2 regions of the Devosia lacusdianchii genome follow, and region 2 is predicted to be linked to the other one. Evidence: predicted binding sites of a transcription regulator. Region 2 holds the regulator's gene; the other holds the start of a gene.

Region 1 (7,547 bases), 1.6 Mb from region 2:
ACCGAGCAGCGGGGGCAGGAACCAGGCCTTGCTGGCGCGCAGGCGCGAGAACACGGCGATATCGAGCAATTGTCCGGTGAGAAATGCCGTGGCCGAGGCCAGCGCGATGCGCTGCGTTGTCGCCGGGTTACCGCCGGCATTCCAGGGCAGGGGGTTGTAGCTCAGGTAGAACGAGACGCCGAGGCCAACGAGGAAACCCACCAGCACCACCAGCCGGGCGTTACGGGCGCCGTCATAGCGATTGGTCAGGTCGGTGATGAGAAAGGCGAAGGGGAAAGTGAAAGCGCCCCAGGTCAGGAGATCGGCCAGATTGACCGAGCCCAGTTGCGCCTGCAGCGGGTAGAGCACCAGAATATTGGACGCGGCAACGACCACGACCATAGCGGCAACAGCCGCCAGGAAACGAGCTAGCATCAGAATGCACCTCTGTTGAGCGCGGCCGGCAAAAGACCGGTGCGCCGTTATTCAGTTAGAGCAGGAAGTTGCCCCACTCTCAATCGTCACCCTCGGGCTTACCCCGAGGGCTCTTCACTTTGCCGGATGTACAGAAAGTGTAATGCCCTCGGGTCAAGCCCGAGGGTGACGATTGAGAGTGGGGCAAAACAAAACCGCGTGGAGCGCATAACCCCACGCGGTCAATTCGTTGGATCGTCCGATCGCTTAGGCAGCGAGAGCGGCGCGAACTTCCTTCTTGATGCCCTGGGCTAGCGGCGACAGGTCGGCGTCGCTCTGCTTGAGCAGGAAGGCATCGAGGCCACCGCGGTGCTCGACGGTGCGGAGCGCCGCAGCCGAGATACGGAGCTTGACGGGGCGGTTGAGCGCGTCCGACAGCAGCGTCACGTTGAGCAGGTTGGGGAGGAAGCGGCGGCGGGTACGGTTGAGAGCGTGCGAAACGTTGTTGCCAACCATTACGCCCTTGCCAGTCAGTTCACAGCGACGTGCCATTTTCGATATCCTATTTGTGTAAAGGTCCTGCGTGGCGGAGAAGTCCGCGACGGGCCTCGATTGTTGTGAAATCTGGCGCGTCTTTAGAGAAAACGGGCGGGTACGTCAAGGTAAGGCGACCGTCAAACGGGCGCGAGCGCCTTGCATGGGCCATATCGGGCAGGCACTTTCGTGCCAATGAGCTGATTCGCTGCTGCCTTTCGCCGAGACCCGAGCCCTTGACCCAATCCCGCCTTGCCCTGTCTGCCGTGCTGGCTTTGTCGCTGAGCCTCCCTGCCGCCGCTGCCGAGGCTGATGCCCAGGCAAGCTACATTCTGACGCTGGGCGGCATCAATATTGCGGCGATGACCGTCGATCTCAAGGACAATGGCAGCCAGTATAGTCTTGACCTCAACGCCAATGTCGCCGGCCTCGGCGCGGTGGTGGCCAGCGGCACGGCCAAGGCCAGCTCGGAAGGCAGTTCGTCGGGCAACAGCCTCGTGTCGCAGGCGTTCAATCTCGAAACGCGTGCCAAGGGCGAGACCTTTTCGGTCGATGTGTCCTTCGCCGGCCGCGACGTGTCGGCCTTCAAGGTCGAGCCGCCGATCATGGACAATTACGACCGGGTGCCGTTGGAGCGCTCGCACCTGACCGGCGTGAGCGACTTCCTCTCCGCCTTCGTGCTCAAGGGCAGCGGGCTCGACAAGAGCCTCTGCCAACGCCGGGTCAATATCTTTACCGGGGTCGAACGCTTCAATATCGCCATGAGCTATGCCGGCGACGACGAGGCGACCTCGCCGCGCACCGGCTATCAAGGGCCGGTGGTGTTGTGCACGGTGGACTATGACCCCGTCTCGGGCCACTTCACCACCTCCGACATCACCAATTACCTGGCCGACAGCGACCGCATCGTCATCTGGTACGCGCCGCTGGGTGAAACCGGATACTTCATCCCCTATCGCGTGCTACTCGGGACCAATATGGGGGACCTCTCCATGGTCCTGACCGGGATGAGCTTCTAGTTCACATTCAGCGCAGTGTTCGCTTCATCCACGGCGTTCCCTCGAACTTGATAGGGGCCTTTCGCCGCTTGTGCCGCATTGGGAGTGGCCCTCGGGTCAAGCCCGAGGGAACGTCTGCGTTTGTTCACTGGATCGGGCGCGCGCCAGGATGCCCCGGTTTCTCTGTCTCACGTTGGGACGGTCAACGGGTTTTTTGACAATTTTGGATGTCGAAGCGCCGGGCGGGTTGGGCTTTGGCGTTAACGCAGGTTTCGAGCGGCAGATTTCTCGCGGAATGTTCCGTTCAGATTCGGCGCAATTCCGGCGATTTTAACGGCTTGGTAATCGAATTGAACGGCTTTGGGCCCGATCTGCGCCTGTATCGAAGCATGGCTGCGCCGCTTGTGCATGCGCGGGATCGGCGGCACCAGATGTCGTGGTGAACAAAGGCGCATTGGCGTCATTCGCACGATTCGACCCGTGTTCGTTCCGGTTTTGGATCAGGTGTGAAGCGGGCGCCTTGGCGGCGTCCAAATCTGTGCCAGATCGGGACGCGCTCGCTGGCGGTTGGTCAGTAACGCGCAAGGCATCGTTCACTCCGGAGGGGTGCTCGTCGTCGCCGTGGCACTCCCCCGAGGCGTCGCGGAGCGCCTGTGCCGCGATGGGACGGTCAACAGGGCACTTCCTCAATTTGGCCATCGCCGAGGCCGGAAAAGCGGGTCACAGGTCGTCAAGCTGACAAAAATCTTTGCGAAACAAGGATTTACGATTGGGTGACGAATGGCCGATTCTAGACGAAATTCACTCTTTGGCAGGGAAGTTGAAGAGATTTTGCGCTTTAGGCGCCGCTGGCGCTGGCCCACGACTGACATTAGTGGTTGGGACGGCGCCAGCCTACCACCCCTAGCCGGGAACGAATCCGGACTCAGTGAGTCTCATCGATTCGGTTCCGTTTCGTTCCTGACCTGTTCCAAGCATTAACCATGGTGACAAAACCGTCGCATAGGCTGTCCTTTCTTGGGACAAGATCGCTGTGCCCTCGCAACCGGCGTTTCGACATCCTACATTGCCCACGATGACTTTTCCGCCCGCCCAATCGGTCAAGGCGATTCTTGGCCCGACCAATACCGGCAAGACTTATTTTGCCATCGAGCGCATGCTGGCCCATCCCACAGGGATGATCGGCCTACCGCTCCGGCTTTTGGCGCGCGAGGTCTATCAGCGATGCGTCGAGCGCGTGGGCGAAGGCGCGGTCGCTCTCGTGACCGGGGAAGAGCGCATCGTTCCGGCCAAGCCGCGCTTCTGGGTGTGCACGGTCGAGGCCATGCCGATGGATATCCGCGTCGATTGCGTGGCGATCGACGAAATCCAGACGGCGATCGATTTCGACCGCGGCCATGTGTTCACGGACCGCATCCTGCACGCCCGCGGCACGCAGGAAACCCTGCTGCTCGGCGCAGCGACCATGGCGCCGGTGATCAAGCGATTGCTGCCGCATGCCGATATCGTAGACCGGCCAAGGTTCAGCCAACTGACCTATGCAGGCTCGAAGAAGATTTCGCGCCAGCCGGCTCGATCAGCCATCGTCGCCTTCTCGGCTCGCCAAGTTTATGCCATTGCCGAGCTGATCCGGCGCGAGCGCGGTGGGGCGGCCGTGGTGATGGGGGCACTGAGCCCGCGTACCCGCAATGCCCAGGTCGAGCTCTACCAGAATGGCGATGTCGATTTTCTCGTTGCCACCGACGCTATCGGCATGGGGCTTAACCTCGATATCCATCACGTGGCCTTCGCCGACGACACCAAATTTGATGGTCATACCAGCCGCCCGCTGACGCCGGCCGAGATCGGCCAGATCGCCGGCCGGGCCGGCCGGCATGCCCGAAATGGCACCTTTGGCGTCACCGGCGGCACCGAGGGATTCGACGAGGAAATGGTCGTTGCGCTCGAAACGCACGACTTCGACCCGGTCAAAGTGCTGCAATGGCGCAACAATCAGCTGGATTTCTCATCCATTGCAGCGTTGCAGAACAGCCTCGACATGGCCCCCGAGCATCGCAGTCTCACAAGGGTGCCGGTGGCCAAGGATCAGCATGCCCTGGAGTTCGTTTCCCGCAACGAGGCAGGTCAACTCGCGCGCGGACTCGATGGGGCGCGGCTCCTGTGGGAATGTTGCCAAATCCCTGATTATCAAGGGATTTCCCCGGCCAATCATGGGGAAATTGTCACGCGCATTTACTCGGACTTAGTCAAGCGCGGCAAGGTCAACGCGGATTGGATTGCCGAGCAGGTGCGCTTTTGCGACAATATGAGCGGCGATATCGACACCTTGAGCAATCGGATCAAGCAAATCCGGACATGGACCTTCGTCGCCAACCGCAAAAACTGGCTTGCAGACCCTTCACATTGGCGCGAAAAGACCCGGGATATTGAAGATCGGCTGAGCGATGCGCTGCACGAGCGCCTAACCCAGCGATTCGTCGACCGGCGCACCAGCGTGCTGCTTCGTCACCTGAAAGACAAACGTATGGCATCTCCCGAGATCAATGAACGTGGCGAAGTGCGGCTGGAAGGCCATCTGATCGGCACGCTCGAAGGCTTCCGCTTCACCTTGGCGCGCACTGACGGCGACGCCGATACCAAGGGCCTGCGCGCGGCTGCCGATCAGGTTGTGGCGCCCGAAATCCACAATCGCGCCGATCGTCTGGCGGGGGCGCCGAACGAAGAATTCGTGCTGGCGACCGATGGCCGGCTGCGCTGGAAGGGCGATATCGTCGCCGAGCTGATCGAGGGCGATGCGCTTTACCGGCCACGTATCCTGATGCTGGCCGACGAAACCCTCACCGGGACCGATCTCGAGCGGGTGCAGGACCGTTTGGCGCTGTGGCTGCGCCACCATATCAATACCATTCTCGAGCCGGTGATGGCGCTTGAGGCGCCGGCCGATCTCGAAGGCGCGGCGCGCGGCATCGCGTTCCAGCTGTTCGAGCATCTGGGGTTGATCCCGCGTTCGCAGGTGGCCGACGAGGTCAAGAATCTCGATCAGGACGTGCGCGGCAAGATGCGCAAGCTGGGCATCAAGTTTGGTGCCTACCACATCTACCTGCCGCTTTCGCTCAAGCCCGCACCGCGTGAGCTGGCGCTGATTCTGTTTGCGCTCAAGAATGGCGGCATCCGCCAGCCCGGCGTGACCGACATTCCGCACATCGTGCTGTCGGGCCGCACCTCGTTCGTGGTCGATCCGGAAGTCGATACACGCCTTTATGAGATCGCCGGCTTCAAGGTGGCTGGCAAGCGTGCCGTGCGCGTCGATATTCTCGAACGCCTGGCCGACATCATCCGCCCGTTGATCGCGCTCGATCCGACGCGTCACCAGGGCGAACTGCCCGCTGGCGCTGCCGAAGGCAACGGCTTCCGCGTCACGGTCGAAATGACCTCGCTGCTGGGCTGCTCGGGCGAAGATTTCGCCTCGATCCTCAATTCGCTGGGCTATCGCGTCAAACGTACACCCAAGGTTGCCACCCCCGCAGTTGCGGCTGAGGCGACTGCCGAGGCTCCGGCGCTTGAAGAAGTGCTGGCCGAGAATCCGGCGACGGTTGATGCCGCTGCCGAGGCACCGGTCGAAGCGGTAACGGCAGATGCGGCGCCGGCCGTCGATACCGACGTACCGCCGACCGCAGTAGTCGAGGCTGCACCGGAAACGGCCGAAACCGCGCCGGCGGCCCCCGCCGAGCCGGAATTCGACGAGGTCTGGTCGCCATCAGGCAAGCGACCCGATAACAAGCGGCACGAACATCGTCGCCGGCCCGAGGGCGAAACCCAGCAGGTTCGCCAGCGGCCGGAACGCAACCATCGTCCGCCGGCCCCCCGCCGGCCGGAAGGCGAAGTGCAGGACCTCAGCAAGGCGCGGCATTTGCAGCCCAAGCCGAAATTCGAGGGTAAGGGTCGCAACGATAATCGTCGTCCGGCCGATCAACAGGGCGAGCGGGCTAAGTTCGAGCGCCCGCGCGAAGAGAAGCGCGAAAAGGCGTTCGATCCGGATAGCCCCTTCGCCAAACTTGCGGCGCTGCGCGACCGCAAGGCCGAGTAGGCCTTGCCGGGGACTGTCGGCATGCCGCTCCGTAAGGAGCGGCTCGACAAGTTCCTGTTCTTCTCGCGCGCGCTCAAGTCGCGCACGCTGGCGCAGAAGGTCATCGAAACCGGCGCCATCCGCGTCAATTCGGAAAAGACCGACCGCTCAGACCACAAGGTGGGTGCCGGCGACGTGCTGACCATGGCGCTGCATGGCCGGATCGTGGTGTGGCGCATCATCGACCCCGGCACGCGGCGTGGTCCGGCCAGCGAGGCACAAGGGCTCTACGAAGACCTGTCGCCGCCGGCTCTGCCCAGGGAAGAGCGCTCCCCCTATGACGCGGCGATCGCGCCACGTGGTGATGGGGCAGGACGGCCGACCAAGAAGCAGCGGCGCGATACGGACAGGCTAAGGGATGGGGACGAGTAGGGGCGACGCCTCCACAAAATTGATCGTCACCCTCGGGCTTGACCCGAGGGCGGTTCACTTCCCGACATGCCAATAAGTGCAGAGCCCTCGGGTCAGGCCCGAGGGTGACGCGCGGTGCTTGGCCGCGCAGGAGAATATATGACTGACATCCCGACCCTCACCACCGAGCGCCTCATCCTCCGCCCGCCAGTCTTTGCCGACTTCCCTGCCTATGAAGCCCTCATGGCATCACCTCGGGCCACGTACATGGGCGGTCCTTACGATACGTTCCGCGCCTGGGGCCTGTTCTGCCACGACATTGCGTGCTGGCAGCTGTTCGGACATGGCGCCCTGATGATCGAGCTGCAGTCGACCGGCGAATGCATCGGGCAGGTCGGCATCAATCATGGCCCGCTGTTTCCGGAGAAGGAACTGGGCTGGCTGCTTTACGAGGGCAATGAGGGGCATGGCTATGCCGTCGAGACGGCAAGGGCGCTGCGCGACTGGGCCTTTGACGTCCGCGGATTGACCACGCTGGTCAGCTATTTCGACCCTGCCAATAGCCGCTCGCTCGGTGTGGCGACACGGCTGGGCGCCGTGCACGATCCCCTGGCCCCCAGGCAGGATCCCGAGGACCTGGTGTTTCGCCACCCACGCCCCTGACACTAGTTTTCGCTGTCATCGAAGACCGCTTCGATCGGCACGCCGAACAGGCGGGCAATGCGAAATGCCAGGGGCAGGGATGGGTCGTAACGTCCCGTCTCTATGGCGTTGATCGATTGCCGCGATACATCCAGCTTCTCGGCGATCACGGCCTGGGACCAGCCGCGCTCGCCGCGCAATTGTCGGATCGCGTTCTTCAAGACGCAGCGCCGGAGCGAAGGTTGAGCGCCATGACTGCGACGCTATAGGCGATCCAGTAGAGTGGATTCAGCCAGTAGATGGAGAGAGCCGCCGCCCCGGCGTAGAATTCGAGGTAACCCCAACCGGTGGCGATGACCATGACCAGGGCAAGTGCGGCGAACGCTGCTTTGACCTGGATGGAGCGCAGGAACTCGTCGATCTCGCTCACATATCGCCAATGGGCCCAGAACATGCCGACCATGGCGGCGACCGGCAGGATGGCTGCCGCGTAGAGTGCCCAT
Region 2 (7,547 bases):
CAGCCGTTACCGCGAACAGCGTCTGTTCGTTGATATCGAAGAAGAACAGTTGCTGCCGCCCGGCATGCCAGATCGGGCCTTCGCCGAGTTCGCACTTGCTGTCGAAAATGAGTCTCGCCGTCTGCGTCATGCCGATTTCCCCGCATCGTAGGCGGCAACGGCGGTGGCTCCACGCTCGGCGACCTGGGCGGCGTCCATGCCGGGCTTGTAAATATAGGTCCCGAGGCCAAAGCCGGTGCAGCCCGCAGCAAAGTACTCGTCGAAATTATCGGGGTTGGCGCCGCCGACGGCATAAACAGGCATTTCGGGCGGCAGCACCGCCTTCATCGCCTTGATGCCCTTGGGACCAAGCACTTCGGCTGGGAAGAACTTGAGGCCGGTGGCGCCGGCGCGGATGGCGCGGAAGGCGTCGGTGGGGGTGAATACGCCGGGATAGGACAGAAGCTGCAGGCGCGCGGTTTCTTCGATCACCTGCTTGTTGGCGTCGGGCGAAACGATGAACGTGCCGCCGGCGTCGGAAACGGCCCAAACCTGCTTCTTGGTCAGTACGGTGCCGGCGCCGATGGCGGCCTTCTCGCCGAGCGCGTTGGAGGCCAGCGCAATGGAGGTGAGCGCATCGGGCGAGTTGAGCGGCACCTCGATCATGGTGATGCCGGAAGCAATCAGCGCCTCACAAACTGCGATGGTTTCGCCGGGGGTAATGCCACGCAGGATGGCGATCAGGTGACGATGGTTCATGAAGAACTCCTACTAAGCGGCAAAGCTGCGCGCGGCCTTGAGGCCGGCCAACACGATTTGGGTGGCATCCTGCGGCTCGCCGCTGGCGCCGATCATCGCCAGCACCTGCGCATAAAGCGCGCATAGTGCGGGAGAGCCGATCAGTGGCACGGCTTGCCCGCCGATCAGATGACGGTTGCTGCCGATTTCGGTGCCGATGAGCAGGCCCGAGAGATAACCGGCGCACCAATCGGGCTGCCGGCCCGAGAGCAGCGATCCTGCGCGGACCTGGAACAGGGTGCCGAGCAATTGCTCGGGCCGTTCGAGGCCGGCGGCGGCGCCCGCGGCAAAGCCCTCCGCGCGCCCGGGGCCATCGAGGTCGCCGGTGAGGGAGTGGCGCAGCACGGAATGGGTGCGGAGCACCTCGAACATTTCGCCCGTCATCGCGGTCGAGAAACGCTCGATACGCGTGCCAGAGAGCTGCGCCCACTTGGAATGCGTGCCGGGCATGCAGACCACGCCCGAAAAGCCGGGCCGCAGGGCCGCGAGACCCAGCAATTGAGTTTCTTCCCCGCGCATCACGTTATCGGCGCCGGCCTTCTGGCAAACGCCGGGCAGGATTGCCGGGGCAATGCGGCCATCGACTATATCGGGGCGTACGGCGCCGTCGAGCAGGCCACGCAAATCCGTTGGCGCTTCGAGGTAGGGGGCTTCGAGCCAGCCCTGGCGCGCGCCGGCCATGCCACAGATCAGCACGTCAAGGGTACCGCCGTGCGCTGGTGTGACACCGGCCAGCAGTTCGGACAGCGCGGCCGGGAACTCGTCGCGCGCCAGCTTGCCCATGCCCTTGGCGGAATTACGCTCCAGCGCCACCGAGCCGTCGGACGCGATGCCCCAGGCCCGCAAATTGGAGGTGCCCCAATCGACGGCGATCCAGTCCACTATATCAGTCACGAAACCCTCTCCGCCGCCCCTGTTTTCGGGCGCGACCCTAATCGCGAAACGCCGTTTCAGCCAGACCGATTCTCGTTGATCGCGATCGCTCACAACAAGCCCGATCACGCTCGTTTCGTCTGCTCGATTGGTAAGCCGCTCCAGCCGTTCCGACACATAGAGCGGCCAATATTCGGTGGCGAGTCAAAAGTATGATTTTTTCTGCGGAAACCCATTCACTCTGGCGCCAGCCATGTTAGAACGAGTCCAAACGTGGCCTCACGGCAGCGTCCACGGATGCAAGAGGAAGATGATATGACGGCAGGTAATGGCGAGGGCGCCGCGCCCAAGAAACTGCGTTCGCGGGCCTGGTTCGACAACCCCGATAATCCTGACATGACCGCGCTCTATCTTGAGCGCTACATGAATTTCGGCGTATCGCGTGAGGAACTGCAGTCCAACAAGCCGATCATCGGCATTGCCCAGACCGGTTCCGACCTGTCGCCGTGCAACCGTCATCACATCGTTCTGGCCGAGCGCGTGCGCGAAGGCATCCGGGAGGCCGGTGGCATTGCCATCGAATTCCCTGTGCACCCGATCCAGGAAACCGGCAAGCGCCCGACCGCCGGCCTCGACCGCAACCTGGCCTATCTCGGCTTGGTCGAGGTGCTCTACGGCTACCCACTGGACGGCGTGGTTCTGACCATCGGTTGCGACAAGACCACCCCGGCCATGCTTATGGGTGCTGCGACGGTCAATATTCCGGCAATCGCGCTGTCGGTTGGGCCGATGCTAAACGGCTGGCACAAGGGCGAGCGCACCGGGTCGGGCACCATTGTGTGGAAGGCCCGCCAGATGATGGCCGCGGGCGAGATCGACTATGCCCAGTTCATCGAACTGGTCGCGTCGTCGGCGCCGTCCACCGGCTATTGCAACACCATGGGCACGGCAACGACGATGAACTCGCTGGCCGAGTCTCTGGGCATGCAGTTGCCCGGTTCGGCGGCCATTCCCGCGCCGTATCGCGATCGCCAGGAAATGGCCTATCGCACCGGCAAGCGTATCGTCGACATGGTACATGAAGATCTCAAGCCATCCGACATCCTGACCAAGGACAATTTCATCAATACGATCGTGGTCAATTCCGCCATTGGTGGGTCGACCAATGCGCCGATCCACATCCAGGCCATTGCCCGCCACATCGGCGTCGAGCTGGAGTTGCAGGATTTCCAGACCCATGGCCACAAGGTGCCGCTGCTGGTGAACCTGCAGCCGGCCGGGGAGTATCTGGGCGAGGACTACTATCATGCCGGTGGCGTGCCGGCGGTGGTCAACGAACTGATGACCCAGGGCCTGATCCGCGAGAACGCACCGACCGTCAACGGCAAGACCATTGGCGAGAACTGCCGCAATACGCCGATTCAGGACGACAAGGTCATCCGTCACTTCGACAACCCGCTCAAGACCGATGCGGGCTTCCTCGTGCTGCGCGGTAATCTCTTCGACAACGCCATCATGAAGACATCAGTGATCTCGTCGGAATTCCGCGAGCGCTACCTCAACAACCCCGAACATCCGGGCATGTTCGAAGGCAAGGCGGTGGTGTTCGACGGGCCGGAGGACTACCACCACCGGATCGACGATCCGTCGCTCGAAATCGACGAAAACACGCTGCTGTTCATGCGCGGTGCCGGCCCTATCGGCTATCCGGGTGCTGCCGAGGTCGTGAACATGCGGCCGCCATCCTACCTGATCAAGAAGGGCATTCACGCCCTGGCCTGTATCGGCGACGGCCGGCAGTCGGGCACGTCGGGCTCGCCCTCGATCCTCAACGCTTCGCCGGAAGCGGCGGCCGGTGGCAATCTCGCTATCCTGCGTACCGGCGACCGGGTGCGGATTGACCTTAACAAGGGCCAGGCCAATATCCTGATCTCTGACGAGGAAATCGCGACCCGCCGGGCCGACCTGGAAGCCACCGGCGGTTACAAGTTCCCCAAGCACCAGACGCCGTGGCAGGAAATCCAGCGCGGCATTGTCGACCAGCTCGGCAATGGCGCAGTGCTCAAGCCCGCTGTGGCCTATCAGCGCATCGCCCAGACCAACGGCGTACCGCGGGATAATCACTAAGGTTCGCGGGTCGGCAAACCAAAAGGCCCGCTCTTCGGCGGGCCTTTTTCTTGCCGGCTACTGTGAATTCGCGTCGATGCGCTGCCTAAGACATGGCGCGCTCTGTCGCGTTCGCCGCAGCCTGTCGAACCACGAGGTCGTGGCACCCAAGCCTCCACTCGCTCGATCTCGTGGTTCGATAAGCGCGCCGTGAGGTCTCCGATAGTGAGGCGGATCAACCGCGACGCGCCTCGAACCGCCCTTCGGTTCCATCCTCATCGCCCGGCTTGTCCGGGTGATCGATGCTTCAGCACGTGCGGAGAAATGGACTGCTTGGCCAGGCCGGGCAATGACGATCCACAAATGGATCGCTCAGTCCAGCGCCTTAGGCCGGTCCGACATCCTACCACCTAGCGAAGCCGGGCATTGGTCACCGGGGTGGGCTGAGATGTTCGTGCACGATCTTCCAGCCGTCCGGCCGCTTCGCCAAAACCGAGGTTCCGCGACCTGAGCCGGCTTCGCGCTTGCCATTGACGGTGGCCTGCCAATGAAAGGTGTATGCAACTGGCTGCACCGTCGCCTGCCGCGATCCAGCGTAGCGCCTCGATTCGATAGATTTCTTCGGTCAGAACAGCCCAAGTTGCCTCGAAGGCCGCCCGGATCGCCGCCAGGCCGCTATGGGAGCCGTCGCTAAACCAGAACACTGCATCATCAGCGATTAGCGGCGCGACATCACCGAAATCGTGATGGTTGATCCGCTCGGCATATTCGGCCATCACCGCCGCCGCTTCCGCAGCAATATGCTCTGGGTTGGAGGCCCCATCGCTCAAAGCCCGGCCTCCTGAACTCAGTCGCCGGCAAGGCGCGTGTTCACCGTAGTCCAGCGGCCGCTGGGGTCGCATTGCAGCAGCAGGCTGTCGTTGTTGCGTATGCCAACCACGGCACCGATCGAGGAAAACTTGTCCTCGAGCACGCAACCGACCACTGGGGTATCGGGCTCGCCCGCTTCCCAGCCGGTTCCGGCGCGGCAGACGGCGACACCGCCGCCTGCATTGATACCGACGCCCGCCGTGAAGGCCACGTCGCCGACCCAGCAGCGAGTCTCGCGTGCGGACACTTCCTGCGCAAGCGACGGGCCGCCCTGCGCTGCAACCAGCATCAGGGCCAGAAGCAGCGCGGCGCGCATCAGTACTTCCTCAACAGGCCAACAAGGCGTCCCTGAACCTTGACGCGATCAGGCGGGAAAATGCGTGTTTCGTAAGCCGGGTTGGCGGCTTCGAGAGCGATGGTATTTCCCTTGCGACGCAAGCGCTTGAGGGTCGCTTCTTCATCATCCACGAGAGCAACGATGATCTCGCCTGTGCTGGCGGCATCCTGCTTCTTGATCAGCACGGTATCGCCATCGAAAATGCCGGCCTCGATCATCGAGTCACCGCGCACTTCGAGTGCATAATGTTCGCCGGCGCCGAGCATTTCGGGCGGCACCATGATGGTGTGGGAATGGGTCTGAATCGCCTCGATCGGCGTGCCGGCCGCGATCCGTCCCATAACAGGAATGGAAATTGGTCGCGCATAGTCCTCGCCAGAGGATACGCGCGCGGGAGGCGACGCCACCTTGCCCAGATTGCCTTCGATAACCGATGGCTCGAAGCGCGCCTTGCGGCCGCCGAGCGAGGGGTTCATCGAATCGGGGAGCTTGACCACCTCCAGTGCGCGGGCCCGATTGGGCAGGCGGCGGATGAAGCCGCGTTCTTCGAGCGCGGTGATCAGCCGATGGATGCCAGACTTGGACGCCAGATCGAGCGCATCCTTCATCTCATCGAACGATGGCGGGATGCCGCTTTCCTTCATCCTCTCGTGGATGAACATCAGCAGCTCGTGTTGTTTGCGCGTCAGCATTGGCCCCTCGGAAACAGAATCGGAACATAGGCAGAACGACTATACGTGTTCCAGTTATGTTCTGCAATATGCTGATATGCTCATCAGTCTTGCGGGCGCCAAGACAATCAGAACGCGTCGATGGCGAGCGCTTCGACAATCGTTCCTGCGTCTTGCCCCGGATCGAATTCAGGTTGGACAATCAGCATTTCTGCCTGGGCCAAAGACGAAGTATGGCCGCTGTCGGTCTGCGATATCGGGAAAAGCTCTGGTCCGGTCGGCGTATGGATGAGCTGTGCGCGCATGAAGTGGCGGCGCGCTGTATTGGCTGGCGTCGGGCCGGCCAGCGGAAGATACCATTTGCTGAGGCCCGTATATCCAACCCAGCGGCGCAGGGCGGGTTTAATGAAGACGATGGCCGTGACCATGGCCGACACGGGATTGCCTGGTAGGCCGAAGATCAGTGTCTTGCCGCGGGTGCCGAACATCAGCGGCTTGCCGGGGCGCATGTTGATCTTCCAGAAGTCGAGGGTTACGCCGAGTTCGACGAGGATCTCCTGGACGATGTCATGATCGCCGACGCTGGCGCCGCCAGTCGTGATCAGGATGTCGGGCTCGGCTGCGAAGATGGTCTCCAGCGTTTGCCGGAGGGCGGCGCGATCGTCGCGGGCTATGCCGTAGTCGGTGACTGTTTCGGCATAAGGATGGAGCAAGGGGCGGAGGCCGAAGCTATTAGAGGCGACGATCTGGTCGGGGCCCAGCGCGGTGCCGGGCAAAACCAGTTCGTCGCCGGTGGCCAGCAGGGCAATGGCCGGGCGCCGAGCTACGACAAGGCTATCGGCATTGGCGGCAGCGGCCACGGCCAGTTGCACCGGTGCCAGGCGGACGCCGGGATCGATGAGTTGGTCCCCGGTGGCGAAGTCGTTGCCGAGCGGGCGGACACTGTGGCCCTGGCGCGGGCGGGTGTTGAAGCGGACCATGCCGCCCTCGGCCTCGGCTTCTTCCTGCATGATCACCGTATCAGCGCCCGGAGGGACTGGGGCGCCGGTGAAGATGCGGACAGTCTGACCGGCCTCTATCGATCCGCCATAAGCAGCGCCGGCTTGCGAGGTTCCGACCATGGTGAGGCGGTGGCCGTCGACAATGTCCGCTGCGCGGACGGCGTAGCCGTCCATGGCGCTGGCATTGAAAGGCGGCTGATCGTGCCGCGCAACCACCGGTTCCAGCAGAACCCGCCCCGCGGCGTCCGCCAGGCGGACGCTCTTACCCACGGGGGCGGGGACCCGCTTGAGGATGGCCGCAATGGCGTCGTCGACGGGGAGCAGGCTCATGGCCGGGTGAAGTCACCGGATTTGCCGCCGGATTTTTCCATGAGGCAGATGTCTGATATGACCATGGCCCGGTCGATGGCCTTGGCCATGTCGTAAAGGGTGAGCGCTGCTGTCGAGGCGGCAACGAGCGCTTCCATTTCGACGCCCGTCTGGCCGGTGGTTTCCGCCGTCGCGCGGACCTGGATGGCGTCGGCGCCATCAGCCTCAATGTCGACGCTGACCTTGGTCAGCGGGATGGGGTGGCAGAGCGGGATCAGGTCGCTGGTCTTTTTGGCGGCCATGATGCCGGCGATGCGGGCAACGGCAAGCGCGTCACCCTTCTTGAGAGCGCCGCCCATGATCGCCGTTACCGTTTCAGGCTGGGCGATGATCCGCGCCTGGGCCACCGCGCGGCGCTTGGTGCTCGCCTTGTCGCCGATGTCGACGATATGCGCTTCGCCCTTGGCGTTGAGATGGGTCAGGCCTGCGGCCATCAGCGGACCGCCTGCGGTGCGCCCATCAGCAGGGCGCGGGTTGCCGCGACGACATCGTCCTGCCGCATCAGGCTCTCGCCGACCAGGAAGGTGCCGATATTGGCGTCGC

Evidence for each region. Region 2 encodes LexA, which represses DNA repair genes until DNA is damaged. Its sites were predicted from a motif close to TGTTCNNNNTGTGTTCNG; they were not measured.
Region 1: the regulator LexA is predicted to act here: its motif matches at 2,881-2,898, upstream of MF606_RS18570 (helicase-related protein).

Annotation. Positions count from the first base shown of each region.
Region 1 covers NZ_CP092483.1:3,770,769-3,778,315, reverse strand. Annotated here, with positions in the region: gene MF606_RS18590 (queuosine precursor transporter) at 1-414, opposite strand, end outside; gene rpmB (50S ribosomal protein L28) at 661-945, opposite strand; gene MF606_RS18580 (DUF3108 domain-containing protein) at 1,164-1,946, shown strand; gene MF606_RS18575 (hypothetical protein) at 2,186-2,389, opposite strand; gene MF606_RS18570 (helicase-related protein) at 3,001-6,012, shown strand; gene MF606_RS18565 (RNA-binding S4 domain-containing protein) at 6,034-6,423, shown strand; gene MF606_RS18560 (GNAT family N-acetyltransferase) at 6,562-7,065, shown strand; gene MF606_RS18555 (helix-turn-helix transcriptional regulator) at 7,068-7,265, opposite strand; gene MF606_RS18550 (hypothetical protein) at 7,262-7,547, opposite strand, start outside.
Region 2 covers NZ_CP092483.1:2,202,335-2,209,881, reverse strand. Annotated here, with positions in the region: gene MF606_RS10770 (SMP-30/gluconolactonase/LRE family protein) at 1-130, opposite strand, end outside; gene MF606_RS10765 (2-dehydro-3-deoxy-6-phosphogalactonate aldolase) at 127-738, opposite strand; gene MF606_RS10760 (2-dehydro-3-deoxygalactonokinase) at 751-1,671, opposite strand; gene MF606_RS10755 (IlvD/Edd family dehydratase) at 1,966-3,777, shown strand; gene MF606_RS21745 (nuclear transport factor 2 family protein) at 4,167-4,586, opposite strand; gene MF606_RS10740 (hypothetical protein) at 4,604-4,942, opposite strand; gene lexA (transcriptional repressor LexA) at 4,942-5,655, opposite strand; gene MF606_RS10730 (molybdopterin molybdotransferase MoeA) at 5,763-6,965, opposite strand; gene moaC (cyclic pyranopterin monophosphate synthase MoaC) at 6,962-7,438, opposite strand; gene trpC (indole-3-glycerol phosphate synthase TrpC) at 7,438-7,547, opposite strand, start outside.